Regions from separate parts of the Marinoscillum sp. HNIBRBA16962 genome, predicted to be linked through region 2. Evidence: riboswitches for the same ligand, from Rfam matches in the RefSeq annotation. Region 2 holds a riboswitch; the other holds the start of a gene.
What was found. Region 2 has a riboswitch for thiamine pyrophosphate ahead of AC3E9V_RS02475 (TonB-dependent receptor). Riboswitches for the same ligand answer to the same signal wherever they lie in the genome.
Positions count from the first base shown of each region.

Region 1: another riboswitch for thiamine pyrophosphate. It lies ahead of thiS (sulfur carrier protein ThiS); the one in region 2 lies ahead of AC3E9V_RS02475 (TonB-dependent receptor).

Region 1 covers NZ_CM173603.1:939,497-954,906, forward strand. Annotated here, with positions in the region: gene AC3E9V_RS03795 (YeiH family protein) at 1-1,268, shown strand, start outside; TPP riboswitch at 1,340-1,432, shown strand; gene thiS (sulfur carrier protein ThiS) at 1,494-1,700, shown strand; gene thiC (phosphomethylpyrimidine synthase ThiC) at 1,715-3,586, shown strand; gene AC3E9V_RS03810 (thiamine phosphate synthase) at 3,596-4,204, shown strand; gene AC3E9V_RS03815 (hydroxymethylpyrimidine/phosphomethylpyrimidine kinase) at 4,177-4,926, shown strand; gene AC3E9V_RS03820 (thiamine phosphate synthase) at 4,923-5,570, shown strand; gene AC3E9V_RS03825 (thiazole synthase) at 5,548-6,312, shown strand; gene thiH (2-iminoacetate synthase ThiH) at 6,305-7,423, shown strand; gene moeB (molybdopterin-synthase adenylyltransferase MoeB) at 7,416-8,483, shown strand; gene AC3E9V_RS03840 (ATP-binding protein) at 8,668-10,029, shown strand; gene AC3E9V_RS03845 (hypothetical protein) at 10,230-10,442, shown strand; gene AC3E9V_RS03850 (glycoside hydrolase family 9 protein) at 10,474-12,405, opposite strand; gene ruvB (Holliday junction branch migration DNA helicase RuvB) at 12,658-13,683, opposite strand; gene AC3E9V_RS03860 (FAD:protein FMN transferase) at 13,768-14,796, shown strand; gene AC3E9V_RS03865 (ZIP family metal transporter) at 14,814-15,410, shown strand, end outside.
Region 2 covers NZ_CM173603.1:537,236-552,645, reverse strand. Annotated here, with positions in the region: gene AC3E9V_RS02490 (vWA domain-containing protein) at 1-301, shown strand, start outside; gene AC3E9V_RS02485 (hypothetical protein) at 345-980, opposite strand; gene AC3E9V_RS02480 (DUF4136 domain-containing protein) at 1,031-1,609, shown strand; gene AC3E9V_RS02475 (TonB-dependent receptor) at 1,641-4,088, opposite strand; TPP riboswitch at 4,149-4,271, opposite strand; gene AC3E9V_RS02470 (AAA family ATPase) at 4,300-4,818, opposite strand; gene AC3E9V_RS02465 (hypothetical protein) at 4,884-5,411, shown strand; gene pnuC (nicotinamide riboside transporter PnuC) at 5,408-6,016, opposite strand; gene guaB (IMP dehydrogenase) at 6,105-7,571, shown strand; gene AC3E9V_RS02450 (SpoIIE family protein phosphatase) at 7,658-9,706, shown strand; gene AC3E9V_RS02445 (STAS domain-containing protein) at 9,711-10,052, shown strand; gene AC3E9V_RS02440 (ATP-binding protein) at 10,042-10,458, shown strand; gene AC3E9V_RS02435 (peptidyl-prolyl cis-trans isomerase) at 10,455-11,309, shown strand; gene AC3E9V_RS02430 (peptidylprolyl isomerase) at 11,263-12,615, shown strand; gene AC3E9V_RS02425 (AAA family ATPase) at 12,634-13,599, shown strand; gene pheS (phenylalanine--tRNA ligase subunit alpha) at 14,831-15,410, opposite strand, start outside.

The sequences.
Region 1 (15,410 bases), 400 kb from region 2:
TAGTCTTGCCTCAAACCGGGATTGAGGTAACAAGTCTCACGGGGGCCCTAAGTCTGATCACCTCTAAACTCCAAAGGTGGGAAGCGAATCCATTTATGGCTTTCAGTGGAAAAAGCTACGGCCTGGGACTGCTCAGCTTATTCCTCATCTTTCTTTTACTTCTTGGAGGTGGTGCAAAACTATTGAAAACCCGCCTCAACGATTTTTTGAAAGGTTTTTTCGTGGTTTTTCTTGTTGGCTTACTGGCCTACCTACTGGCCGCTCAGGTTGATCTGAAGGCTATAGGTTTGGGTTACGCACTCTGGGCGATCGCATTGGGCATTTTTATCAGTAATACGTTTGGTTTACCAGACTGGCTGAAACCAGCCCTGATGCACGAGTTTTTTATCAAAACCGGCCTGGTGCTTCTGGGTGCTGAGGTGCTTTTTGGTAAAATCCTGGCTATAGGTGTACCCGGGATTTTTGTGGCCTGGGTGGTGACGCCCATCGTTTTGGTGACTACTTTTTGGTTCGGCCAACGTGTATTAAAGATTGCTTCCAAAAGTCTGAACATCACCATCAGTGCGGACATGTCTGTTTGTGGGGTATCTGCTGCCATAGCAACGGCAGCTGCCTGCAAAGCAAAGAAAGAAGAGCTGACTACTGCAATCGGCTTATCCATGGTTTTTACATCTGTAATGATGGTGGCTTTGCCAGCTTTGATCAAAGCCCTGAACATGCCAGAAGTGCTTGGCGGTGCCTGGTTAGGCGGAACCATCGATGCGACTGGGGCTGTAGTAGCTGCAGGTGCATTTTTAGGTGAGCGGGCGATGAATGTGGCTGCCACGATCAAAATGATCCAGAATATTTTGATCGGGGTGATTGCTTTTGCAGTAGCGGTTTACTGGACGGCCAGGGTAGAGAAGTCTAAGGGAGACAAGGTAACAGCTAAGGAGATATGGATCCGGTTCCCAAAATTTATTCTTGGGTTTATCGGAGCATCGATTTTCTTCAGTGTGTTGCAGCAATCCATGGCCCCGGAAACTTCCGCTACCTTGATTGAAAAGGATCTGTTTGGATTTACCAAAAGCCTGAGAGGTTGGCTGTTTTGCCTGGCCTTTGTCAGCATTGGACTTTCCACAAACTTTAAGGAGCTACGAGCTCAATTTTCAGGGGGTAAGCCGCTGGTTTTATACCTGTGTGGTCAGACCTTAAACCTGGGGCTGACACTTCTTATGGCCTGGCTGATGTTTTACAAAGTCTTTCCCGAGATCACAAAGAGCATCTAGATCTACCAATGGCTTTTGCTTCAGATTTAGTAGTTGGATTTTTTTCTTTCCCTCAAAATAGTTAGTCTTGTGAAACACTTTAGGGGTGCCTTGTAACAGGCTGAGAAATACCCTTGGAACCTGATCCCGGTAATGCGGGCGAAGGGAAAAGTCCCGGACTACCTCCATTTATTTTTCTCATCGCTTGGTATCCCTGAAGTGCAAGAATCTAAAAATTAAGATTTTATGGACTTCACTGTTAACAATGAAAGCTGTGCTCTTGACAGAGATACCATTCTAATTACTGAATTACTGTCACTTAGAGGGATCAACCATCAAAAAGGGATAGCCATTGCGGTTAACCATGAGATTGTCCCACATGCTTCATGGCAGGAATACCCCATTAAATCAAATGATGAAGTTTTAATCATTACAGCTACCCAAGGTGGCTAAAAAATTATCAAAATATGAGAAAAGCAGATAAAACTCCGGATAGTACTTCGATTACTCGTGACCCCTTTCCCAGTTCAAAAAAAATCTATGTAAAAGGCGAAAGGCATGATATCTCCGTGGCTATGCGGGAGATCTCCTTACACAATACCAAACTCAAGTTAAACCCTTCAGCACCAGATGAAGAAAACCCACCGGTAACTGTATACGACACCAGCGGTCCGTATACCGACCCAGACGTAGAGGTAGATGTTCGAAAAGGTCTCAATAAGCTTAGAGCAAAATGGATTGAAGAGCGAGAAGATACGGAGGTTCTCGATGGGATCACTTCAGATTACGGAAAAGAACGCCTGGCTGAATCAGAACTTAATGAGTTGAGGTTTCCGCACTTGAGTAATCCAAGAAAGGCTAAGCCCGGACAAAATGTAACTCAGCTTCATTATGCAAGAAAAGGGATCATTACGCCTGAAATGGAATATATCGCCATTCGTGAAAATCAACGCATCGAGGAATGGGGGAAATACAATCAGCAACACCCCGGAGAGAGCTTTGGCAGCAATATGCCAAAGGGTAGGATCACTCCTGAGTTTGTAAGAGATGAGGTAGCTAAAGGAAGGGCAATTATCCCTTCCAACGTCAATCATCCTGAATCCGAGCCGATGATTATCGGGCGAAATTTCCTGGTAAAGATTAATGCCAACATCGGGAATTCGGCGGTTACATCCAGTATTGAGGAGGAAGTAGAGAAAGCTGTCTGGGCCTGCCGGTGGGGAGCTGATACCATCATGGATCTGTCCACAGGTAAGAACATTCATGAAACAAGAGAGTGGGTACTTCGCAATTCACCTGTCCCGATCGGCACAGTACCTCTTTATCAGGCGCTTGAAAAAGTAAACGGTAAAGCAGAAGATCTGACCTGGGAGATCTTCAGAGATACCCTCATAGAGCAGGCGGAGCAAGGTGTAGATTACTTTACGATCCATGCAGGGGTCCGGCTTAGATATGTCCCTATGACCGCAAAGCGTGTCACGGGTATTGTGTCCCGTGGAGGATCTATCATGGCCAAATGGTGTCTGGCCCATCACCAGGAGAGCTTTCTTTATACACATTTTGAGGAGATCTGTGAGATCATGAAAGCGTACGATGTGGCGTTTTCGCTGGGAGACGGGCTACGTCCGGGTTCCATAGCAGATGCCAACGATGCGGCCCAGTTTGCCGAGCTGGAAACCCTGGGTGAGCTCACCAAAATAGCCTGGAAGCATGATGTGCAGGTGATGATCGAAGGCCCCGGCCATGTACCGATGCACATGATCAAAGAAAATATGGAAAAGCAGCTGGAAGCATGTGATGAAGCACCTTTTTATACGCTCGGGCCGCTGACTACTGATATTGCTCCGGGATATGATCACATTACCTCAGGGATAGGTGCTGCTATGATCGGGTGGTACGGGTGTGCCATGCTGTGCTACGTCACGCCTAAAGAACACCTGGGCCTTCCCAATAAGGAGGATGTAAAGGAAGGAGTGATTACCTACAAAATTGCTGCTCATGCGGCTGACCTGGCGAAAGGTCATCCCGGGGCGCAATACCGGGACAATGCCCTGAGCAAGGCAAGATTTGAATTCAGGTGGGAGGATCAGTTTAATCTTTCGCTGGATCCTGAAACTGCGATAGAGTATCATGATGAGACACTTCCGGCGGATGGTGCCAAAGTGGCTCACTTCTGTAGTATGTGCGGACCGAATTTCTGCTCGATGAAAATCACCCAGGAGGTTCGGGAGTTTGCTTCCCAAAACGATCTATCAGAGGAGGAAGCGTTGCAAAAAGGAATGAAAGAGAAGGCTGACGAATTCTCAGAGATGGGAAACAACCTGTACGTGGATCAATAGAAACGGTAGATGGATGTCACAGTGATCACCGCTGAAGGGGACGTGCCACATGAAGTGGAAACGCTCAACGAAATTCTCCGGTATCCGGTAAGGGTCCATGTCCGAAAACCGGCCTGGAGTATTTCTGTCCTTCGAGGACTTTTGTCAAAAATTCCGAAGGATATAAGGTCAAACTGTACGTTACACGGAGACCCCCGACTTGCGGAAGAAATGAAGATAGGTGGCATTCATCTGCACCAAAAGAGCTTGCACTTAAAAACTTCATGGAAAGGACTGTTGTCGGGATCTTTTCATACTACTGATGAGGTCATCGGGTATGTTGGCAATCCGTTAGACTATGGTTTTCTCAGCCCGGTTTATGACAGTATTTCCAAGCCTGGCTATACCAGTCATTACAACCCTGATGGTTTAAAGACTTTTTTGGCGAGTCCGTTGAGAGCTTTTCCCATAGTAGCGCTGGGAGGAGTAAAACCATCCAACATAAATACGTTGAAGGAAATGGGTTTTGAAGGGGTGGCAGTGCTCGGGTACATCTGGAAGAAAGAAACCGTGAAGGAACGAGTTGAAGCGCTTGAGAAAATTCTAGAGAAATGGACAGTAAAGCGGTCTTATCAATAGGTGGTTTTGACCCAAGCGGGGGAGCTGGAGTTTTAGCTGATATTAAAACCATAAACCAGCTAAACGTTCAGGGTTTTGGGGTATCTACAGCCATTACCTTTCAGAATGCATCTGAATTCTCGGGATTGGTGTGGCTGACATTTGACCAGATCCAGCAACAAATAATACCTTTGATGTCCACCGGATATCAGATAGACGTGGTAAAAATCGGTTTGATCAGGGACTTGCAACTGCTGGAAAAGTTGTTAACATTTTTGCATCAGCAGCTGCCAGGAATCCGGGTTGTCTGGGATCCCGTTTTGAAAGCATCGGCAGGATTTGATTTTCATAATCAATGGAATCAGGGGGAGCTTCTGAAGGTTATCGATCTGCTTTATTGCATGACACCAAATATTTCCGAGGCACTTCAGATACAAAAGATCTGTCACACGGATCTGTCCGGCTTACCGCTAAACGTAATTTGCAAAGGTGGAGATGGAGATGGAAAAATAGTAACAGACACGTTGTACATGATATCCGGAGAGGTTGTGACTTTAGATTCGCAGCGAATCTCACAAAAATCCCTGCATGGGACAGGGTGTGTGTTTGCTTCAGCATTAGCTGCCGGAATGGCTAAAGGGAAAAAACTGCCCGAAGCTTTTAAGCAGGCAAAGGAATACGTTTATCAGCTGTTACGAAAATCGGAAACGGCTTTGGGTGAACATTATCTGATAGAGAAATGATAGAAAAGTTGCAATATATCACGCAGGAAGGGCGAAATGGTGAATCCCATGCTGAAATGGTCCGACGAGCATGTGAAATTGGCGTAAAATGGGTTCAGCTTAGGATCAAAGAAGCACCCCTGAAATACATTTATGAGCAGGCGGTTGAAGCATTGCAAATTTGCAGAACACATGGTGCCAGACTCATTATCAATGATCGTGTAGCCTTATGTAAGGAAATTGATGCAGATGGTGTACACATTGGTAAAGAAGACATGGATCCACGGGAAGCCCGGAGGATCCTGGGGGCGGACAAATTAATAGGGTGCACTTCCAATACTTTTGAAGACATTCAGCAGCTGGCGCTTATGGAGCCGGATTATATTGGGCTGGGTCCGTATAGATTCACCAAAACCAAAGACAACCTGAGCCCCATACTTGGTATCGAGGGGTATCAAAAAATCCTTGAACAAATGAATGCGAATAATATACGGATACCCGTAGTTGCGATAGGAGGGATAGCGCAGGAAGATGTACAGCTGCTTATGGATTCCGGTGTATTTGGTGTGGCAGTAGGGTCTGCAATCTCATTTTCTGAAGACCCGCAACAAATTGTAAGAAACTTTAATGAAGCATTAACAAATGGAGAAGTTAACAATAGCTGATAAAGCATTTAATTCCAGGTTATTTCTTGGAACGGGTAAGTTTAGCAGTGTTCGCTCCATGGAGCAGGCAGTCATTGCATCAGGATCTGAGTTGGTTACGGTGGCTTTGAAGCGTGTGGACATGCAAAACCACAATGACGAAATGCTGAAAGCTCTTGACGGAGTGCATCTTTTACCTAATACTTCAGGAGTACGAACTGCAAAAGAGGCTGTTTTTGCTGCGGAGATGGCCCGGGAAGCTCTGGAAACCAACTGGGTCAAGCTGGAGATCCATCCGGATCCAAAATATTTGATGCCAGACCCGGTGGAGACCCTTAAAGCTGCCGGGGAACTAGCGGAAAAGGGGTTTGTGGTGTTGCCCTACATACATGCTGATCCGGTTTTATGTAAGCGTCTGGAAGAAGCAGGTGTAGCAGCGGTGATGCCCCTGGGATCAACCATCGGAAGCAACAGGGGGCTGAAAACCCTTGATTTTCTGGAAATAATTATTGAACAAAGTACAGTGCCTGTAATAGTAGATGCCGGACTGGGAGCGCCATCAGATGCAGCCAAAGCACTGGAGATCGGTGCTGATGCGGTGCTGGTAAATACAGCAATTGCTGCTGCAGGAAATCCTGAATCAATGGCTCGGGCCTTTAAGCTGGGAGTAGAAGCGGGCAGACTGGCTTATGAAAGTAGGCTCGGCCGAAAAAATCGAATTTCTCAACCAACAAGTCCATTAACTTCATTCTTAGATGCCTAGTTTCAGAGAAGTATTTGACCAGCTTGAGTGGGATCAGGTCAGGGACGAGATCTATGCAAAGACGTCAAGCGACGTGGAAAATGCCTTGAATAAACGCATACGGGATCTGGAGGATTTTAAAGCACTGGTTTCACCGGCTGCATCTGCTTACCTGGAGCCAATGGCCGTACAAAGCCAGGCAGATACCCTTCAGCGATTTGGGAATAATATTCAGCTGTATGCGCCTATGTATCTGTCCAATGAATGCCAGAATATCTGTACCTATTGTGGCTTTAGCCTGGATAATAAGATTCCCCGAAAAACACTGAATCCTACTGAAATTGAGAAGGAAGCCAGGGCTTTGACTTCACTGGGTTTTCGTCATGTATTACTGGTGACCGGTGAGGCAAATACCATGGTGGGGGTACCTTACTTTAAGCGTGTGCTTGAGCAGCTCCGACCTCATTTTGACCAGATCAGCCTGGAAGTTCAGCCCTTGAAACTGGAGCAATACCATGAACTTATGCCATATGGGGTACATGCGGTGTTGGTTTATCAGGAAACTTATCACAAAGAGGATTACCGAAAGCATCATCCGAAAGGAAGAAAGTCTGATTTTTATTACCGGTTAGAAACTCCGGACCGCCTGGGTCAGGCAGGTGTTCATAAAATCGGGCTGGGGGCATTGATCGGGCTTGAAGACTGGAGAGTAGACAGTTTTTTTGTGGCATTGCACCTGAAATATCTTGAGCAGACCTACTGGCAGACGAAATATTCCATTTCATTCCCGCGCCTGCGGCCATTCTCAGGGGGGTTGGCCCCCAAGATTCCCATGAATGACCGGGAGCTAGTCCAGCTGCTTACGGCCTACAGGCTCTTTAACCAGGAAGTAGAGCTTTCACTTTCCACACGGGAGGCGCCTGCTTTCAGAGATGAGTTAGTACGGCTTGGAGTTACCTCTATGAGTGCCGGATCCAAAACCAATCCGGGAGGGTATACCTCAGAACCGGAATCGTTGGAACAGTTTGAAATATCCGATGAGCGTAGTCCTTCGGAAGTGGCGGCCATGATCCGTGAAAAAGGCTATGAAGCCGTATGGAAAGACTGGGATAAAGCGCTGGAGTATGTTTGACGAACAGGAAAAAGCCTACTACCACCGACAGTTTATACTGCCGGATTTTGGCCCTGAAAAACAGCGAAACCTCAAGCAGGGAAGTGTTCTGGTAGTTGGAGCCGGAGGCCTGGGATGTCCGGCGTTGTTGTATTTGGCAGGGGCAGGTATAGGCAAATTAGGGATCATCGATGGAGACGTTGTGGATGTGAGCAACCTCCATCGACAAGTTTTGTATACGAAGGATGATCTTGGGAAAAACAAAGCCTACGCCGCCTCAAAGCGGCTGTGTGGGCTAAACGAACACATAAACATTCAGGTTTTTGAAGAGCCTTTAACCCCACAAAATGCGGAGGAAGTTATTTCAGATTTTGATGTCGTCCTGGATGGTACGGATAATTTTGCTACACGCTACCTGATCAACGATGCCTGTGTCCATTTGGGAAAACCCTTCGTTTACGGAGCTATCCATAAATATGAAGGGCAATTGAGTGTGTTTAACTATGAGGAGGGCCCTACTTATCGTTGTCTTTTTCCTGACCCACCTGAGCCCGGCACAGTGCCCGGATGCTCGGAAGTTGGAGTTTTGGGAGTTCTTCCGGGAATGATCGGTACCCGGCAGGCTCTGGAAGCCATTAAAATTATTTCAGGAGTGGGAGTGGTATGCAGTGGGAAGTTAATTATGATGAATGCCCTGGATAATAGTCAGTTCGCTTTGAAAATCATCTCAAATCCGGAAAACCGGAAGGTTAGCATACAGTCAGATTACGATATTTTATGTGAGCCCCCGACCATTCCGGAAATAACCGCCAATTTGGCCAAAGAAAAAATAAAATCGGGGGAGGTTTTTTTGCTGGATGTGCGGGAACCTCATGAAGTTGCGCAATTTAATATCGGGGGCGTCAATGTACCGGTAAGTCAGTTTGATCAGGCCCGGGATCAATTGCCCGGAAAAGACCAGAAGATTTTGGTGGTTTGTCACTCAGGGATTCGGAGTAAGCAGGTAGTTAAAAAACTTTTAGACTCAGGGTATGCAGATGCAGTCAGTGTAAAAGGTGGATTGCTGGAATGGAGTTTATGAGGACAAGTGAGACGCATGCGCCTTAACTGATTGAGGCCTTGGTTTCGGCTGAATTCAAATTGAGCTATATGAACTATGATATTACAGACATCAATCAATTACCTTTATTTTGTTACAACTATTTTTAAAAATTACCCTTATTTTATTACATTTACTCTCTGAAATAACCCTTATTTCTGCGTGAATGATCTTCAGAAGGTATGCATATAGCCAGTTAGAAGCATGGAAGTCGTCCGGTCACCGGAAGCCGCTGATCATCAGAGGAGCCAGACAAGTGGGTAAAACCACATTGGTCAAAGCTTTTGCCTCATCCTATGAGCATAAGATATTCTTAAACCTGGAAAAGACTGCAGACCGAAAGGTTTTTGAGGACTTTGAGGAGGTGACAGTCCTGATGGATGCGTTGAGCCTAAAACACAATGTTCCAAAATCCGGATTGAGCAACACTTTGTTGTTTATTGATGAAATTCAGGAATCACCAAAGGCCATACGCATGCTCAGGTATTTTTATGAAGAAGTTCCTCAGCTACACGTGATAGCAGCCGGATCACTGCTGGAGTTTGCACTCGGGGAGGTGACCAGCTTTCCGGTAGGTCGTGTGACTTATCTCTACCTTTCTCCCTTCAATTTTCAGGAGTTTCTTCATGCCCTTGACCACCATTCCGCTGTTGATCAGCTGGCCAAAGTTCCGATAGCAGAGCATGCTCATGAGGTATTGATCGGGTTGTTTCATCAGTATGCCATCATCGGAGGTATGCCGGAGGTCATGAGTTGCTATGCGGAGAGCCGGAGTGTTTCGGACCTTGTTTCCATTTATGAAAGTATTTGGGCTACCTATCAGGACGATGTGGTAAAGTATGGAGGGAGTAAATCCCAGCAACAGCTACTGAGTTTCCTGATGCACACTGCTCATCTTTATGTGGATCAGCGTGTAAAGTTTCATGGCTTTGGCAACAGCAATTACAAATCAAGGGAAGTGGGAGAGGCCTTTCGAAAGCTGGATCAGGCCAGGATCATCCGTTTGTGCTACCCCACTACTTCTACAGAGGTTCCGCTAAAACCTGACCTCAAAAAATCACCACGAATGCATTTTCTGGATACCGGGCTGGTCAACCATCAACTTGGGATACAGGCAGACATGCTGGCCATGCAGGATTTAAGTCAGGCATTTAAAGGAGCGATTATCCCCCATCTCATTGTCCAGGAATTTTCTTCTTTGGACATTGCTACTGCACAATTGCCTTTTTTCTGGGTGAGGGAAAAGCTGCAATCTTCCGCTGAAGTGGACATGGTGATTTCGCATCAGGGGAAAGTGATTCCGGTAGAATTCAAATCTGGCAAGAAGGGAACCTTAAAATCACTTATGCTCCTGGTAGATCGATTGGATCATCCTTATGCTGTCAGAATGTATGCCGGCAAATTTTCAGTTGAGCAACATAGTACCCCAACTGGAAAAGTGTTTTATTTAATGAACCTGCCCTATTATTTGGGCACACAGCTGAGTGCTTATTTAGATTTTTTCATGCAAAACTACGATCAACCATGACCGAATCCTCCAGCATATCCAAAGTCTGGAATTTTGCCCAAGTCATGTTTTTAGAATCAATGGAAAGGACTTTGGATAATTATGATCAAAATTGGATCAATGAGTCGATCGAGAAGGTCGATTATCCATTAAGACAATCAGGCAAATTACACTTTTTACGACCTTCTTGATAGCTTTAATAAAAAACTACTCATTTTTCTATGAAACGGATCATTCGAAATACCACATTTTTCGTTGTTGCAGTCCTGATCCTTCAGTTCCTGTCGGTATGGGCGGGAGATCAATTGCCGGTCTTTAAAAGCCAGAAGGTGATGATGAAAGAAAGGGACATTGATCCGTCAGCATTTTTTTACACAGAAAGTAAGGAAGCGCTAGCCGCTGAAAAGAAAATCAGGGAAGCGATTGAAAGATAATAGGCAGGATTTCCTGTCTACTGCTATAATTTTACTCCTTCACAAATTTTCTCATGATTTTTTGGTCTTGCAGATAGATCAGGACCAGATAAAGACCTGCAGGTAAGGAAGAAATATCCAATGATTCCTGGTTAGTGGAGAGGAGTTCAGCTCCGGAAAGAGATATAATGGAGAATTTTGACACAGGGAGATCATTTGAAACAACATGGATCGTTTCATCAGCTGGATTGGGAAATATTTCAGGTTTAAGTATATGACCAATATCCAACGGGATTTCAGGTTGTCCTCGATCCGGCCCGATCATCTCTGTTTCATAAATATGCTGAAGAGCACCTGATAAGTATACCAGGGGTGCATTCCAATTGATGGTGATCTCGTTGGTGGAATAGCTGCACCAGTTATCATAGTAGCTCTTAGCGGGGATTGAAGAAGGATATTGATCCTCGCCACAATCATCCATATTATTTGGATTTGGGCCACCAGCCAAAAATCCCGGAACCGGAGCTACTACATCATCAGCCTCGGATTGTCGGTGATGTATGTGCATTGGTGAAAAATCTCCAAAACCAGTCACATAGCAGTAGGTCGTGGGGTTTCTGCCAAGCAAATAATCCATAGACGAAAGTGCTCCATTGAAATAGTCCATTTCACCAGTCAATTCAAATGCAGCCATCATAATGAGCCCCTGATTGCCGACCAAACTATTACTACCCCAGTAAAACTGATTGATGGGTATCCGGTAGGGGGAGGTGTTTTTTTGATAATTCATTAGGTTATCTGCCTGATCCAGCAAGATGTTTTCCGTGGAAGCGGAGGCCATATCATGATTGATCAGAGACAACACCCCCAGCATTCCTACGTTGGGCCAGCCTGGTACACCAAAGTTTTGTGAAAAATTGAGTTCATCGGAATACGCTGAATTACCGGTGGTTATGTATAGCTCGGCAGCTGTCCAGAAAAATTCATCATCAAAATTACTATCACCATAGCCCCCGGTGGATACCGCCGGATAACCGTCCTGAGCTTCAGGGTTGTTAAATGGCACGTTCGGATTGGTCTGAGCCCATTGCCAGGCGAGTTCGGCTTTTTCCAGGCATTCGGTGGCGAGATCTGGCAGGAAGGGCTCATAAACTCTTGCGGCTATGGCCATAACTGCTGCAAAATCAAGAGTGGCAGCTGTTCCCTTTGCAACTACATATCGTGTAGCTGTAGTCTGATGCGGCATAACGGCCCCCTGAAAGTTGGCTGTAGTTGTTTTGTTATACACTCCTCCATCCTCAGGGTCCTGCATGGTGAGCATCCATTCCAGGTTCCAAAGCACCTCATCAAGCAGGTCAGGCATCTCGTTCCCACTTTCGGGGATGTTCAGTTCAAGGTCGGTATAATATGCGGCGTAATTTTCATAAGCAGCCAGTAGGGTAAACATGCTTATTCCGGAGTTTACAATGTATTTGTTGTAGTCCCCGGCATCATACCAGCCTTTGGGTGTGGAGATGATGGTTCCGGCAGGTCGGGAGGAGGAGGCAGCAGATGGATGAACCACCACTTCATCATCAGGATGGCCCAAAGGCCTTTGATGTTCTCCGGCGTAGGTTTCGGTCAGCTCAGTGGAGGCGCGATTGAAATAATAAGCTTTGATCGAGCCTTTTGACAGGTCTTTTAGTACATCATTTTGAATGGTAAACGGATGTGAATATTCGCTTCCCAACTTAAGGCGATAAGTTCCCGTGTACTTGAAATCTGAAAAGTCAGCGATGCGGACATTTTCTTCTGAATTGTTCCAGTAATTCTCTTCGGAAAGTGTGCCTTCATAAACGCTTACCAGATTTCCATCAACTACGATTTCAAAGGTTGCCACGCTGGAGTTTACTACAGCCAGCTTTTGGGATTCAGGGAAAAAACCGATTTGATTGAGTCGGATTTTATCTGAGGCTGTTTGCGCCGTAGTGGTTGAAAGAGCCAAACAAATGATTAATAGAAATGAAACAGTCCGCATGTTTGTAGGCATTGAAATGACGAATACCTAATTCTAGCGAAAATTTGGTTGATTGGACCGATCAGTAAACAAAAAGACTAATAGAAATAGACAAATGGTCTGCTTGTGGTGGTATCGTGATTAATCTTTGTCAACATTCATAGGTTTGGGCGAAACCAAAAAAGTTTGAGATGAATAGAGCAATCAGTAAGATCCAGCTCTTGATGAAATGCTCCATTTTTAAAATAACCTCCCCATTTGTTGCGGTGGGATCTCTCCAAGATGCTGGTAGGCAAGTTCCGTGGCCTGTCTTCCTCTTGCCGTGCGTTTGATGTACCCTTCCATAATGAGAAAAGGTTCGTACACTTCTTCGATGGTCTCTGCTTCCTCACCACAGGCTGTGGCAATGGTGGAAAGCCCTACAGGTCCTCCTTTAAACTTATTGATGATGGTGGCCAGAATGCGGTTGTCCATTTCGTCCAGGCCGTGATCATCCACATCCAGGGCTTTAAGGGCTATTTTGGCGATTTCCAGTGTGATGGAGCCATCTCCTTTGATCTGGGCAAAGTCACGCGTTCGGCGCAGTAGGTTATTACTGATCCGCGGGGTGCCCCGGCTTCTGCGAGCGATCTCGTAAGCAGCTTCCTGATCAATGGGTGTGTCCAGGATGTCCGCTGATCGGCCTACAATAGCAGTTAGTAGTTTGGCATCATAGTATTCCAGCCGGGAGTTGATCCCAAAACGAGCTCTCAATGGAGCAGTAAGCAGACCAGACCGTGTGGTAGCGCCGATCAGGGTAAAGGGCTCCAGGCTGATCTGCACGGTACGGGCATTTGGTCCGCTATCCAGCATGATGTCTATTCGATAATCCTCCATGGCAGAATACAGGTATTCTTCCACAACAGGATTGAGTCGATGGATCTCATCAATAAAAAGGACGTCATGAGGCTCCAGGTTCGTAAGTAGCCCGGCCAGTTCACTGGCCTTATCCAGTACCGGTCCGGAGGTTACCTTTATGCCCGAGCCGAGTTCATTGGCAATGATGTGCGAAAGAGTGGTCTTGCCAAGGCCGGGAGGGCCATGCAGCAGTACGTGATCCAGCGGCTCTTCCCGCTTTTTAGCTGCCTCTACAAAGATCCTGAGGTTTTCTACTATTTTGTCCTGTCCGGCAAAATCACCGAAAGTGAGCGGGCGAAGGGCCTTTTCAAACTCCTTTTCCGCAGAATTCATTTGGTCATCATCGCCTGTCAGGTAGTCTTCTCTCATACTTTAGGATCGATCTCTGACAAAGATAATGTTAATGAAGATTAGTAAGTGGCTATCCGTTAATATTGCATAAAATTTCGGATTATGAATCGGAAGCTTGCTTTTAGAATCATCCTGGTCATTATTTTGGCCTTCATCCTCTATCGGTTTTATACCAATCAGCCGGAATACACCCAAACCCACATCACCGGACAAACGATGGGTACGATTGAGTACAATGTAAAGTACCTGGGAGATAATGTTCCGAATTACAAAAAAGAAATCGATTCTATTCTGGTCGCCTTTAACCAGTCCCTGTCAACATATATTCCCGATTCTGAGATTTCCAGGTTGAATAAAGGAGATACTCTTACTCCACCATCCAGGATGTTTCTGGACGTATTGATCAGCAGTAAGGAAGCTTATGAAACTACAGATGGAGCTTTTGACCCTACGGTAGGCCCGCTGGTAAATGCCTGGGGTTTTGGTCCTGACAAAAAAATCAATATCCCGGACAGTGCTGAAGTTGGAGAACTCCTGGAGCAAGTGGGATTTAATAAAATCCAATTTTCTGAAGATAAAGTGACCATGGATTCAGCCATGTATCTTGACTTTAGTGCGATTGCTAAAGGGTATGCCGTAGATCTGGTAGCTGAGTTTCTGGACGAAAAAGGTTTCGAACATTACATGGTGGAGATTGGAGGAGAAGTGAGGGCTTCAGGCCAAAATGAACATAATGAAACATGGACCATAGGAATAGAGGATCCGGTAGTAGCTCGTAATGAACAGAAGCTACTGGCGATAGTACAGCTAAAAGATCAGTCTATGGCTACCTCTGGTAATTACCGAAACTATTATAAAGTAGGGGACAGAACCATTGCTCATACCATTGACCCCAGAACCGGGTATAATACCACTCACAACCTTTTAAGTGCGTCAGTTTTTGCTGACAATTGCATGGCTGCTGATGCGTATGCTACGGCCTTTATGGTGCTTGGGTTAGAAGCATCTAAAGAACTGATCGAGAATTCCAATCTGGAAGGCTTCCTCATTTATCAGGATGAGAATAATCAACTAAAGAGCTATGTTTCTCCCGGATTATCGCAATTTGTGACTTTAAATAAGACCCGGTAAGGTCATTTAGTGAAACTATGACATTAATTGTATTTACACTATTTGTTGCCTCGCTGGCTGGAGGCATTTCGGCGGGCTTCCTCGGAAGCTCCACACAGACCATCCGGTATCCACTGATCTTTGCCGGCTCCTTTCTGTTCTCCATCACAATTATTCATATATTACCCGAAGTATTCTCCCTGGGTGAAGACCCCTTGAAGGTAGGGTTGTTTGTCCTGGCTGGATTTTTCCTTCAGCAATTTCTGGAGTACTTCACTTCCGGAATAGAACACGGACACTTTCATGCCCATGATCAGGTTTCAGGAGCTTCAAGGTTTGGCTTGTTGGTGGCTTTGGTCATCCACTCTTTATTGGAGGGTGCTTTGCTGACGCATCATTCTCCTTTTCATGAACAGCACGAATCCCACTCACTGTTATTGGGGATCGTTTTACATAAAATCCCAGCTGCCTATGCCCTCATAGCCACACTAAATGGGAAGAAAAAATTGAGTATGAGCACATGGATTATTTTGATCATTTTCAGTATTTCCTCTCCGCTGGGGTTTCTGCTCAGTGATCAGCTATTGACTATTTCCGAACAAAACCTGCTTTTATTGTTTGCTCTGGTGTCAGGT
Region 2 (15,410 bases):
AACTATCGGAAACACCGATGAAATGCTAACTGTGAAGTTCCGCTACAAAGAACCTGATGGGACAAAAAGCAAGCTCATCGTAAAACCATTGAAAAATGATGACCGGCTTGACAATGACCAAAATCTCAAATGGGCGGCCTCAGTTGCCGGGTTTGGAATGTTGCTCAGGGATTCTGAGTTTAAAAATGACCTTACCTATTCTGAAGTGATCAATCTGGCCCGGTCTGCCAAAGGCGCCGATGAGTTTGGCTATCGAGCCGAATTTATCAGCCTCGTGGAGGTTGCCGGTCAATTGCAATGACACACAGGTGAATCAGCATCCCGGTCACACGGATCGGGATGTTTTATTGAAACTCTTCACTGATTAGATAAGGGGCCTTGTTACAATTGATAGAAATGTCTCCTTCCCGACTCTTTTTCAGCTCGATACCTTCCTGTAGCCACTCCTCCTCAAGGTCAAGGTCAAAACCTTTAGTGGAAAAATAGCTTCGATCCTTCAAGGGCATGACTGATATTTCTGAAAATGATGGCAGCCATTTCTTATACAAAAGGCTTTTCTGAAGGATATGTCGCTTACTTTCCGTATGGATTACCAAATCAAAGGAGGTGATCCATTGTAATGAAAGTCGAATCACTTCAAACAGGGAAATGTCATCTGTAATGATATTTACTGCCTTATGTCCCTTCTCATGCAGGAGAGAAAGTGCGGTATAAAGGAAGCGATCCTCTTCCACAGCAATGATCCTCACAGGCATTTGTTGCTTTAGCTCTTCTTCATATTTCACAACCTGCTGAAAACCAACCAATGCCACATCCAGTTTATGTCCATACTTCGAATATATGTCAATGGAAGGTTCGCAGCATATGACTGTAGGGGACCATTCGAGCAAAGCGTGCAAAACTTCGACCGGAAAATACTCTAATTGGTCGATTATTAGAGCTGGTTCTTGCTGATCACGGACAATATGATGTGAAGACATTTCTATTTGCGGAAATTCATGACTAAATTATAATGCCTAAATGATAAAAGATGAAAAATTTACTTGCAATAGGAACAATGATTTTCCTTTTCAGCTGTGTGGCTGAAAGAGATTTTGTGGTAGAGTACGACTACAGTTACCGGGGAAAATTTAAAAAGTACGAATCCTTTGGTTTTTTGAGCTCCGGGGATACGGTAAACTTTAACGGGCTGAGTGATCAGCTGATCAAAAAGGAAATTGAAAGGCGCATGCAATCACAGGGCTATCGGTACAAGGAGAAAAACCCATCACTTTATGTTGCTTACAAAGTCTTTTCAAGTGACATGAAATTCAGAGGGTATGAGCAGCTGGACCTTGAAAGCTGGGACAACCTGTACAGTGAGCGAGCCGAGAACGAAAAGAACCTGGAGTATATCAAAGAGGCCAAGTATGATGAAAAGAAGATAGATCTGAAGGAGGGGACTCTTTTGATCGACTTCATTGACCGTAAAAGTCACGGGGTGATCTGGCAAGGATATGCCAGTGGGCTTTTTGATAACCGTACATATTTCAGTAAAGACGTGAAATATGCTGTCAGAAGTATCCTGAATCAATACAGACTACTTGCTGCAAATTATCAGTATAATTAAAGCTGCCCCGAAACGAGGCAGCTTTAATTTGCTAAAACTTCAGAGATAGTGATGCCAGAAAATTAATACCCGCCTGTGGGTAGTAATAATTTTCCCTAACCACGTAATCTCCCCCTCTGTAACCAAACGTATATCCGTTTGAAACATACTTATGGTCAAATATATTGTTTACCATAAGCGAGAAAGTAGTTTGCTTCAGCAGCTTGATGTCAAAGTCGTAATCCAGTTTGAAATCATTTACAAAATAAGGGTCAATACTTCTGTCATCATTTGAGGTATTGTCCAGATACTGTTTTCCTACATATTTAGAAAACAAGGATACCTCAAGATTTCTGAGTGGAGAAAATGAAATCTGGCTACCTGCGATGACATTGGGAGAAAATGAAATATCTGTATTTTCATATTCATTTTCGATAATGTTAAACTCATCAAATGCAGGTCCATAATCGTAAATGACTTCTGTGAACTTTTTGATTATATTTCTACTCAAAGTCAGATTTGCGGTCCACCTCAGGTTGTCGAAAATTTCTACACCACCAACCAATTCTATACCAGTGCGGTAGCTATCCGGCACATTGACCCGCACTGAAGATCCCACGTCATTGAGTTCTCCCGTTAATACAAGCTGATTCAAATAATCCATCAGGTAATAATTAGCAGAAAACGAATAATCTGAAGACCGTGTGCGATAACCCACTTCCAGGTTACGTAATGTCTCTGCCTTTGGCACTTCTCCGTTTGGTGCATCAATAAAGTCATTCCGAACCGGCTCACGATGCCCTACAGCAAATGAAGCATATAAATTACTGTTCTGCTCCAGTGAATAAGTCAATCCGGCTTTGGGATTGAAAAAAACATATTCATCACCGACATCTATCATTCGCTGATCATTATCTATACCCACCGTATGATAATCAATGGTTCTCAGCTGAGCATCAGCAAATAGATTAAGCCCACTGGTAAGCTGGTAATTTCCTTTTAGATAGACGTTGAAATCCTTCTTCTCACCCACATTATCGTAATAGCGCTCCCTGATTTCACTGGTACTTGCATATTGAGCCCAGATGATTTCTCCAAAATGATCTCCTTCATAATTATTCCAGGCACCTCCTAATGTAAGATTCCACTTGGCTTGTGAGTAATTGGCTGAAAACGTCATTCCGTAAAAGTCATTATCAAGCCATCTCCTACGTATCAAATCAGTTGAAGTGATGGTACTGTCTCCAATAGTCACATCCGGAAGATTATAATCAGCAAACTCGTCATCATTCCTGTACTGCTCATAATATCCTCGCCCATATGTATAATGCAAGGCGGCATTGATATTGAAGCTGGAGTTGAATGTATGATTGAAATGAAGCTGGTAATGATCCTGCTGATAGTTATCCACTTCATTTTCATAAAGGTAATAATTGAAAGTCCTGCCGGAATTTAATAGGTTTTCAGCCTGCTCTTCCGTATAGCCATTATTAGCAATAACCTCTTGCATACCTTCCATATCATTTTCCAATCGGGACTCAGGGGTACCCCACCAGGATTGATAGGTTACTTCCTTGCCGGCAAAGGTCAGTACTTTGATAGTTGTGTTCTCGCCATAATAGCCTCCTGCCAGGTAGTAAGACTTGAGATCAGATGAGGACCTGTCAATGTAGCCGTCTGATTTTAATCGGGATAGTCTTCCTTCAAATGACCAGCGGTTATTGATAAGACCTGTATTATATTCTACAGTGTGTTTTCTGGTGTTAAACGAGCCATAGCTGTTATCCAGTCGGGCAAATGATTCCTGAGAAGGCATGTCTGTCTGCAAATTAACTGTAGCCCCAAAAGCCGCAGCACCATTAGTGGATGTTCCTACTCCCCTCTGTATCTGTATATTATTTACCGATGAAGCAAAATCTGGCATGTTAACCCAAAAAACTCCATGAGATTCAGAATCATTTAGCGGGATACCATTTACAGTCACATTGATCCGGGTAGGATCACTCCCTCTGATTCGCATTCCGGTATAGCCTACACCATTGCCAGCATCAGAGGTAACCACCATAGAAGGAGTATACCTAAGCACAAATGGCATATCCTGGCCTAAATTCCGTTCTTCTATCTCTTTATTAGAAATATTCGAGAAGGTGGTAGGTGTTTTTTCATTTGCCCGCGTCGCATAAACAATTACCTCCTCTCCTCTTATTACACTCTCTTCAAGCGAAATGGATAAATTCAAGTCAATAGATACCTTGATTTCCTGTGCATGTGTTTTGTAACCCACATAAGAAACTTTGAGTGTATAATTCCCTTCAGGTACCTTCTTTAAAGAAAAATTGCCCTCGTTATCCGCTGCTGTTGCAAAACGAGTGTTTTCCAGAAGGACATTGGCTGCCGGTAAGGGAGCGCCAGCCTGGTCAATAACCTTACCGCTTACTTCATACTGCGCATAAGCCCATATAGGTAGCAATGCGACGATAGCCGCAATTAACGTTTTCATAAAATTGAACAATTAACTATTTAACCATATGGGAAGCGGGGAACTCCCCTACCTGGTTATCATACTCGTTCCTCTAAGGTCCCTACGCCGGCATTACCCGGATCAGGTTTATGGGTATGATCTCAGCCCGAATTCACCCCTGACTCATTCACTTGCCAGGGAAGGGCACCCCTTTGAAATACAAACATAGAAGAAAACTTATTGTTCCTGCTCAGTCTTTAAAAAAACCTTCGATTAACGCTTTTGCACAATGCACTCTATCCTCTTCAATGCCTGATACAATTCCGTAGGGAAGGTCATGATCTTTCAGGTAATTTTCATAGATATCAAAAAAGTGTTTACGCAGCTTTGGGTGTTCTCGCTGCGGGTCCGGTCTCCAGATGAGGTCTGTATTGCCCAGAAGGTAAAAATCATAAGACCGTTTTTCCAACTCGTTCAAAATCCAGGGATGTGTCTCACCGTACTTGTGATCACTCCAGACCTTCATCACGATCAGGTTGGTATCACAAAAAAGGTACTCTCCTGCGTACCCGGCTTTATCATCTTCCCAGGCCATTTGACCCTTCGCTATTTCCAGCAGGTCATCTTTCTCATAGGGTCGCCCTAGCCGGTCCAGGTAAAATCGGGCGTATTCGGGTACCCATTCCGTATCATATATCCTTGCCAGATGCTGACACAATTCACTTTTCCCGGTAGACTCTGGCCCAATGATGGCTATTCGTTTGGTCATAAAGGCTAAAAAACGCCAAAACTATATTATTTTTGATACACATGGACAATAAAGGCAATCTGAGGATGAGAGTAAACCAACTTGAAGAACAATTGAGTAACACTTTAAAAGCTGTCGATAGTTTCCATGAAGAAATGAAGGTTTTTAAAGAATATCTCCTGGAAAACAGCAAAGTAGTGAATGGCCTACTACGAAAACTGGACGACCATGACGAAAAATTTGACAAGAACCATGAATTTTTGAAAGCTCAGGAAAAGAAGATTGATCTGAGATTTCAAAAAATGGAGGAAAGGCTTGAGAAAAATGACAAGAAAATGGAAGAGAGGTTCCGAAAAAGTGACCTTAGGTTTCAGAAAATGGAAGAGCAGTTTCAGAAAAACGATCTGAAGTTTCATAAAATGGAGGAAAGGCTTGAGAAAAATGACAAGAAAATGGAAGAGCGATTCCGAAAAAGTGATCAGAAAATGGAGGAAAGATTCCAAAAGTCTGATGAAAAGATCAATTCCATTTTAAAAGCAATGGAATCTGATCGTAAACTTCAGGAGGCCCGATTTGAGTTGGTTATGAAAAGGTTTGAAAAACTGGACTCTTAGCCATCAGCCTCTTCTAACAATGATCTCCTCCAGGAGAAATACCCCCAGGTTGCCAGAATCGTAAACACTAAAAACTGAAAGCTGAAAAAGTAAAGCTCCTTGTAAAAATATAGCGGAGTAGCAATCAGGTCCGTTAATATCCAGTAGATCCAGTTTTCTAACTTCTTTTTGGCCATAAGCCACATCCCGGTAATCGCAGTAGCAGTGGTAATTGCATCCAGGTTGGGTACATCACTGTCCGTATAGTCCAGCCCAAACCGGATCAAAAAAAATGACCCCACAGTTATTCCGGCTGCAATCAAATGCTCCCGCAATGAAGACCTGGTCACGGGAACCTGAGGCCTGTTTGGGTCCGCATGAGTCCAGTAGTACCAGCCATACACGCTCATTATGAAATAATACGTATTGATACCGGCTTCTGCATATAGCTTTGAGGTAAGGGTGATGTATACAGCAATAACGACACTTACAATCCCGGTTGGATAAACCAGAATATCCTCTTGTTTGGAGTACCAAACACTTAATAAACCAAAAATTACTGCAATTCCTTCCAGCCAGGAGGTATTTGAAGCTTGCTCCAGTAGGGTAGAAAAAAAATCCTGCATTCAGCTATAAATTAAATCTTCAATTAAGTTTCAGAATCTCGTGTAACTAGCTAATTTTGCACGGCAAATAATAATAAATGTTATTTGCATGAATCTCGATAACAAATTTCTCTTTGAAGCGCTCACCTATGATGATGTGCTTCTGCTCCCCGGTTTTTCTGAAGTACTTCCACGAGATACCGATACATCTTCTAAAATCACGCGCAATATTAAGCTGAATATTCCACTTGTGTCCGCCGCAATGGACACAGTGACGGAAGCCGGCCTGGCTATTGCCATGGCTTTGGAAGGAGGCATAGGGTTTATCCATAAAAACATGCCGGTTGATAAACAGGCAGCCCAGGTACGAAAGGTGAAGCGATCGCAAAGCGGAATGATCCTGGACCCCATCACGCTGAACGATGACAGTGTGGCCGGTGATGCAGAGAAGATCATGCGTGAAAACAAGATTGGGGGGATTCCCGTCGTGAATAAAGACAAAAAGCTGATCGGGATCATTACCAACAGGGATTTGCGCTTTCAAAAAAACATGAAGCGCCCCATCATCGAGATCATGACCAAAGAAAACCTCATCACCGCTGAGGTGGAAGTTGGCCTGAAAGAAGCTGAAGAGATCCTGCAGGAGTACAAGATCGAAAAACTACCAATCGTAGATAAGTCCGGAAAACTTACCGGCTTAATCACTTATAAAGACATTTTGAAAAATAAAGACCGGCCAAATGCCTGTAAAGATGAATTTGGTCGTCTGAGGGTAGGGGCAGCTGTGGGTGTCACACCGGACCTTCATGATCGCATTATAGCTTTGATCAATGCCGGGGTTGATGTGGTTAGTATAGATACGGCTCACGGGCACTCCAGGGGAGTGATAGATGCTGCCAAACGGGTGAAAAAAGAATTCCCTGACCTGGAGCTGGTGGTAGGAAACATCGCTACACGAGAAGCCGCTGAGGCCCTCATGGAGGCCGGAGCAGATGCTATCAAGGTAGGTGTAGGCCCGGGAAGTATCTGTACCACCCGTGTAGTAGCCGGAGTAGGTGTGCCTCAGCTATCCGCAGTTTATGAATCTGCACAGGCTGTGAAAGGTCAGGTACCAATTATCGCCGACGGGGGCATCAGGTTCTCGGGAGATGTGGTAAAAGCTTTGGCCGGAGGCGCCAGCAGCGTAATGATCGGCTCACTGCTGGCGGGAACAGAAGAGGCCCCGGGGGAAATGATCATTTATGAAGGCAGGAAATTTAAGACCTACAGAGGCATGGGCTCAGTAGAAGCCATGGAAGAAGGCTCGAAAGATCGATATTTCCAGGATGCGGAGGACGACATCAAAAAACTGGTCCCTGAAGGAATCGTGGGACGCGTACCCTATAAAGGTATGGTTTCGGAAGTACTTTATCAGCTCACTGGCGGTTTGCGGGCTGGCATGGGCTATTGTGGTGCAGGAACGATTGAAGACCTGCACAATGCCAAATTTGTCAAAATATCAGCAGCCGGAGTAGCAGAGAGCCACCCTCATGACATCACCATAACCAGAGAAGCTCCAAACTACAGCAGACGTTAAAAAGCGTTAATAATATCGAAAAGCCCTCTACATCCAATAGAGGGCTTTTTTATTAGTGGACACCCCCCTATTTTTGTACCACCTAAATGCTATCGAATAAACTCAAAATAAGGCTCAGTTTTCTGGCAGGTCTCCTTTCGTGGTTGCTCTTCACGTTTTTTGATCTTTACCTCCTATTTGTTGAGCGGTATGAGCTAAATGTAAACCTATCGGAGATACTTCCCCAGGTCTTTCTTACGGCTTTTATCGTATCCACTTTATTCTATTACCGGTATGTTATCACCAAAGCAGATAGCATCAATTTCATAGATCTGCTTTGGAGGGTGTTTATTACGGGTTTGGTAACGACAATCGGCTCACTGATCATTCGGTTGTTCTTTTATGTGTTTGGCAACTCCGCAATCAGTGAAAACCCGCTCACGATCAACCTGCTTTATCACATCCTGATCGGCCTTGTCACAATCTACCTCATCTCCACCTTCGTCGTATGGAAGCGGCTGATCCTGTATCAGAAGTCGAAGAATCTCATTCAGCTCTGGGGCTTTTTTGAATATAGCTTATTGGGTAGCCTGGCTTTTGACTTCATTGGAAACAGGTTCATGAGTGTCAATTTCAATACGGCACTCATCTTTCTTGGCGGCATGGCGCTGATCCTCTCTTTTAACCTGAAATGGATCGCTTACCTCAACTTCAAGCAGAAATGGAAAAGTATCCTTTTCATCCTTCTTTCGGGGATCTATATCTACCACTTCATGCTCAACCTCATCACCTTTTCACAAACTGAGGTTCTCACCATTGATCTGCTCGACCGGGTATTTATAGTTGCCATCTTTATTTTCATATTCCTTTATGCAGGCATTTCCATACTGGTTACATTGTTCAACCTGCCCACCTCCTCCGTTTTTGAGCGAAAGCTTCAGGAGGCTATAGATTTCCAAAAGCTTAGTCAGTCTATTCCCTCCGGTCAAAGTGCAGAGCAAACTTATGACCTGTTACTGGACAGTTCTATGAGCGCGGTCTTTGCTGACGCCGCCTGGCTCGAGATCAAAAACGACCATCCTTCCCTGATCACCCGGGGAATTCGTGAAGCTACGGTAGAAGATATCAAAGGAGTAGTAAAGCAGGATCTCCTGAAAGACATACTCTTTTATCAGTTTAAAGGTGACTTTTCATCCAGCAAAGTCATTGGCTCCATCAATCACCCCGACTTCAGAAGCATAATAGCCCTGCCCATTATGGTCAAAGGCAAACAGGTGGGGACGCTGGTCCTTTTGCAGGAAGTGGCAGATGCTTTTAATCGCGAAATGGTAGAAATCATTACGACTTTTGTCAATCAGGCGAGCATCTCTCTTGAAAACTTCATGCTGATCCAGGAAGCCATTGAGAACGAGCGTTACAAAGAGCAGCTCAAAATTGCCAAAAGCGTCCAGAAAAGCCTTCTACCATCCGAGCTGAAAAACAATAGCTCCTTTGACATCACCGCATACAGTATGGCAGCAGACGAGGTAGGAGGTGATTATTATGATATTCTGGAGCCCGTTTCAGGAATTTACAACCTGATCATTGGGGATGTTTCAGGTAAAGGAACTTCGGCAGCCTTTAACATGGCCCAGATGCGGGGCATTTTTCACAGCCTTGCCCAGGTGAAGAAAAGTAGTCCGCAGAAGTTTATCATGCAAGCCAATGCAGCCATGGCAAGGTGTCTGGAGAAGACGTCTTTCATTACTGCATTCTACTTTCAAATAGATACCAGAGAAAAACAGCTCAGCTACTCGCGTGCAGGTCATTGTCCGGCTTTATATTACTCTGTGGAAGAAAAGAAAACCTGCTACCTGGAAAGTGACGGACTTGGATTAGGAATAATAAGAAACTCAGAGTATGATCAATACGTTGTAGAATCTACGCTGACCTACACGCCTGGAGACTTGTTGGTTCTCTACACAGATGGCATAACTGAAGCCAAAAATCACGACAACCAACAATATGGATCTGAGGGACTGGAAACCTCGCTGCTCAAACACATAAACCAACCGATAGAAAAGATAAAAGAAGGTTTGATTGACGATCTTATTAGATTTTTAAATGGAAATAAACTGGACGATGACTATACGCTGACCATCGTCAGGTTCAAGTAAGGATATGGTAAATATTACAACACAAGAAGAACAAGAATGTCAGATCATTTCAGTAGAGGGAGAGATCGATGCGAGCTCCTCTATTGAACTTGATAATGCACTGAAAGAGGCTGCTGAAAATTACAAGAAGATCATCGTGGATCTGAATCAGCTTGAATATATATCCTCTGCAGGATTAGGTGTTTTTATCTCCTATCTGGAGGATCTGAAAAAAGAAAACATAAAGCTTGTTCTTTTTGGGCTACAGGAGAAAGTCCGGGAAGTCTTTGATATCCTGGGGCTACAACATTTGATGAATATCACAACAAACAAAGAAGAGGCCATCAAGCAGTTAGATGAAATATAGTCTCACGATATCATGTAATAAATCAAACCTCGTCAAGATCAGGCATTTTGTAGCAGAAGTGCTGGAGCAAAATCACCTGAAAGAAATTGAGGCGCACAAGCTCGTTCTTGCAGTGGACGAAATATGCGCCAACCTGATCATTCACTCAAACCAGTGCAATCCGACTAAAAAGATCGATGTGCTTGTGGACCTTCACCCTACAGATAAGGTGATTTTTATTATCAAGGACAAAGGCATAAGTTTTGATATCCGTACTTATTCTGAGCCTACAATGGACGAAATCATTGCCTCCAAACGAAAAGGAGGCATGGGTCTGATGCTTGTCAAAAGAATAATGGACAAAATAGAGTTCTCTACCGAGAAGAATTACAATATTTGCAGGTTGACAAAAAAGCTAACAAAATGAGGACTGGATGGATTCTGCTGATCAGTTTATGCATCAGCTGTGAGTTTTTCAAGCCCAAGGAGGTCATCACGGAACAACCCGTCGCGGGTGCAATGGACCAGCTCCTGTATCCTTCAGACCTGGATGGCCTGTTTCCTGAAAATGTATCTGATGCAGATAGCACCAAGCTTGCTGAGAAATATGTGGAAGACTGGATCAAGAAGCAGCTTATGATCTCCAGGTCTACACAGGAAGTGGATTTTAATGAAGCAGAGATCGAGCGAAAAGTACTGAACTACCGATATGCCCTGATCGTACATGCATTTGAGAAAAAGTACATTGAAGAAAACCTGAACAGGCAGGTGAGTGACTCGGCAATTGTAAAATACTACGAGGAAAAGTCCGATAACTTTCTGCTACGCCAAAATATCATGAAAAGTATTTTTGCCCAGGTACCCAAAAACGCCCCAAATCTGAATCAATTCAGGAGAAATTTCAGAGCATACCCTGATAGCAACATAGAAGACCTGAAAACCTACATAAGCCAGTTTGCTATCAAATCTTACCTGGAAGACACCACCTGGATTATCTTTGATGAGGTTATTTTAGGCACTCCGCTTCAAGACATACAAAATAAAACGCAGTTTCTGAGACAGAATACGTTTTCTGAAACCTCTGACGAAGATTACATTTATTTTTTAAAAATCTTCGACTATAAAATCTCAGATGAAGTTTCACCGTTGGAATTTATCAGAGAAGACATAGAAAATATTATAATCAACAAACGAAAAATTGCACTGAAGAAGGAGCTTGAAGAAAAAATATATGAGGAAGCAAAAGCAAACGATGTTTTCAAGATATATCGCGATTAGCCTTTTGGCTGTCATCCCCTTTTTGGGATCTGGTCAGTCCGAAGGAGTGGTCGTAGACAAAATCATCGCGAAAGTGGATAATTATATTGTCCTGAAATCCGATCTGGAAAAAGCCTATCTGGATTATCTGTCAAGAGGGGAGTTTCGCGGAAGCAATGCCAAATGCCAGATACTGGAGCAACTGGTTGTTAACAAAATGTTAGTGGCTAAAGCTGAAATTGACTCAGTGATTGTTTCTGACGCAGAAGTACAGGCTAACCTGAGCCAGCGGATGGAGTACATGATCTCTCAGATCGGTTCTCAGGAAGAGATAGAGCAGTACTATGGCAAAACTGTGGAGCAGCTGGAGGATGAGCTCTTTGAAAGCATCAAAGAGCAGATGGTCATCCAGAGAATGCAGCAGGAGATCACTTCCGGTTTAAAAGTTTCCCCAGCCGAAGTGAAGAAATTTTTCAACAAGATCCCTCAGGATTCATTGCCTTATTTCTCCACTGAAGTGGTAGTGGGACAGATCGTGAAGCAACCCAAGCCAGGCAAAAAGCAAAAAGAAGCAGTCAAAAAACTTATGTATCAGCTCCGGGGACAAATTCTGAGTGGAGCCTCCTTTGCGGACCTGGCCAGACAGTATTCGGAAGACCCGGGATCTGCGGCAAGAGGTGGTGAGCTTCCTTTTTATAAGCGAGGAGATCTGGCGCCGGAGTTTGAAGCCACTGCGATGACGTTGGAGGAAGGTGAATTATCCAACCCTATAGAAACGCAATTTGGTTATCACCTGATCGAGCTCCAGCAGAAGAGAGGAAATACCTTTAAGACCCGTCACATTCTGATCTCCCCCGAGCCCTCGCAAGAAGACATAGAGAAAACGGAACGGTATCTGGATAGCTTGCGAACTGCTATTATTAACGACAGCATTGACTTTGAGGAGGCAGCCAAAGAGTATTCGGATGACAAAAATACCTCGTCCAATGGTGGGTTTTTCCTCGATAACAACGGCTCTAACCGGGTATCTGTGGACCAGCTGGACCCAACGATCTTTTTTACGTTAGACACCATGACTGTGGGAAACATCACCAAACCCGAGAAGTTTCAGCAGCAGGACGGAAGTGATGCTTTTAGGATCCTGTATTTCAAAAAAAGGATTGCACCGCATCAGGCCAACCTGAAAGATGATTATCAAAAGATTGCCAGTGCGGCTTTAAACAATAAAAAGAACAAGATCCTTTCAGATTGGTTTGCAGAGGCCAGGGAAAACGTATATATAGAAGTAGACCCGGAGTATAATTATTGCAACCTTCTGGAACAATAACTTAAGAGACTATTGCATATGGCAGAACTAGAAAATGAAGTAGAAGCAGCAAACGAACTACATAAAGCTTACACAAACCTTGAAAACGAAATAGGGAAAACGGTAATCGGCCAAAAGGAGGTGATCAGGCTACTGATCATTTCTATCTTCTGCGGCGGCCATTCCCTGTTAGTGGGGGTTCCCGGGCTGGCAAAAACTTTACTGGTTCAAACCATCTCCAATGCATTGGGGCTAAACTTTAACCGGATCCAGTTTACGCCTGACCTGATGCCGTCAGATGTTATAGGAGCTGAAACCCTGGACCAGGACCGTAATTTTCGATTCATAAAAGGCCCCATCTTCTCCAATGTGATCCTGGCCGATGAGATCAACAGAACTCCTCCCAAGACCCAGTCTGCCTTACTGGAGGCCATGCAGGAGGGGGCCGTAACCACCGGTGGTAAAAATTATGTTTTAGATAAGCCATTCTTTGTGCTCGCCACCCAAAACCCCATAGAGCAGGAAGGAACTTATCCGCTGCCTGAAGCCCAGCTCGACCGTTTTATGTTTATGATCAAGCTGGAATACCCTTCCCTGGCCGAAGAGCTGGATATTGTTAAGCAAACCACCTCGGGTGAAGATAATGAGATCAATAAAGTATTAAGCAAAGATGAGATCCTGAAATTCCAGAAGCTGGTCAAAAAGGTACCCGTTCCGGACAATGTCTTTGAATATATCGTCAACCTGGTTCACAAAACCCGGCCTGAAGGCGAGCGCGGAGCTGATGAAAGCAAAGAGTTTTTGGAGTGGGGAGCAGGTCCCAGAGCCAGTCAGTTTCTGGTGCTGGCCTCAAAATGCAATGCGCTTCTGAAAGGTAAATACTCGCCTGATATTGAGGACGTGAAAGATATTGTTACTCCTATTCTTCGTCATCGCATCGTCCGCAATTTCAAAGCTGAAGCCGAAGGAATGACCGAGGAAAAGATCATTGCAGCATTGTTGTAATTGACCTTTAATTATAGAATTAACTACCAATCATAAGCTAAGTAACTCCCCACCTGGCCTTCATAATAACAGAAAAAACCAGAAATCAGAGGCTCCCTTCTCCTGCAGGAGAAGGGCTGGGGATGAGGTCTGGCCTTGTCAATATATGTAAGCCGACATCACTGATTGGGATAGTCTGTCACTCATAGGGGAGAATCTATGGGCCAGCGCTTCTTGTCAGTCACTCATAGTTCAGTCCGCCACAAGGAAAACAACCCCCCAACCCCCTTTGGTAAGGGGGAGCCGTGCACGTTTTAAATTATAATCACCTGAATTCAGATAACAGTATAACTACCAACCATAAACGCAAACGACTCCCCTCCTGTTTTAGGGCCCTGTTTTAGGAGGGGCGCCCGGCTTAGGGGCTGGGGGTGGTAACCTCCGGAATCCTCATAATGACAGAAAAGAACTGATAATCAGAGGCTCCCTTCTCCTGTAGGAGGCGGACGGCTAGTCGCGGACAGCTAGTCAAGGGCTGGGGATGAGGTCTGGCCTTGTCAATATATGTAAGCCATGGACATCACTGATTGGGATAGTCTGTCACTCATAGGGGAGAATCTATGGGCCAGCGCTTCTTGTCAGTCACTCATAGTTCAGTCCGCCACAAGGAAAACAACCCCCCAACCCCCTTTGGTAAGGGGGAGCCGTGCACGTTTTAAATTATAATCACCTGAATTCAGATAGCAGTAACTACCAATCATACCACTAAACAAAAGGATGGGCCCATCACCCGCCAGCTGGTGGGAGCTCCCCTTGCCAGGTGAAAAACCTTCCTTTTTTTTTATGCACCGTAGCCACCGGTGTAGGTGTACCAGGCAAACCCCTCAGTCCTGCGGACAGCTCCCCTACGAGGGGAGCAGCATGCATTGCGAAAATTATAATCACCTGAATTCAGATAGCAGTAACTACCAATCATACCACTAAACAAAAGGATGGGCCCCTCACCCGCCAGCTGGTGGGAGCTCCCCTTGCCAGGTGAAAAAACCCTCCTCTTTTTTTTATGCACCGTAGCCACTCGGTGTAGGTGTACCAGGCAAACCCCTCAGTCCTGCGGACAGCTCCCCTACGAGGGGAGCAGCATGCATTGCGAAAATTATAATCACTTGAAATCAGATAAGAAGTCACTGCCAATCATAAACGCAAACGACTCCTCTCCTGTTTTAGGGCGGGAAGCTTGTTGTCTGAGTCAACCTCAGAATTGCTTTAAAAAACGAAGATCATTCTCTGAAAACAACCGGATATCATCTATCTGATATTTGAGCATGGTAATGCGCTCTATCCCCATACCAAAAGCAAAACCGCTATACTCCGCGGGATCAATATCACAGCTGGCCAGGACATTCGGGTCCACCATGCCAGACCCGCCAATTTCTACCCATCCGGAATACTTACAGATCTTACAGCCTTCTCCCTTACAGATAAAGCAGCTAATGTCTATCTCAGCGCTCGGCTCGGTAAAAGGGAAAAAAGAAGGCCGAAAACGGATCTTTGTATCCTGCCCGAACATCTCTTTGGCGAAGTGATAGAGGGTCTGTTTCAGGTCTTTGAAACCCACATTTTTGTCCACATAAAGTCCTTCCACCTGATTGAAAAAACAATGCGCTCTGGCTGAAATGGCCTCATTGCGGTATACTCGCCCGGGCATAATCGACCTGAATGGTGGCTTAGCCCTTTCCATCAGCCTGATCTGCACATTAGAGGTATGGGTACGAAGAAGGATATCAGGATCTTTTTTGATGAAATAGGTATCCTGCATCTCGCGGGCCGGGTGG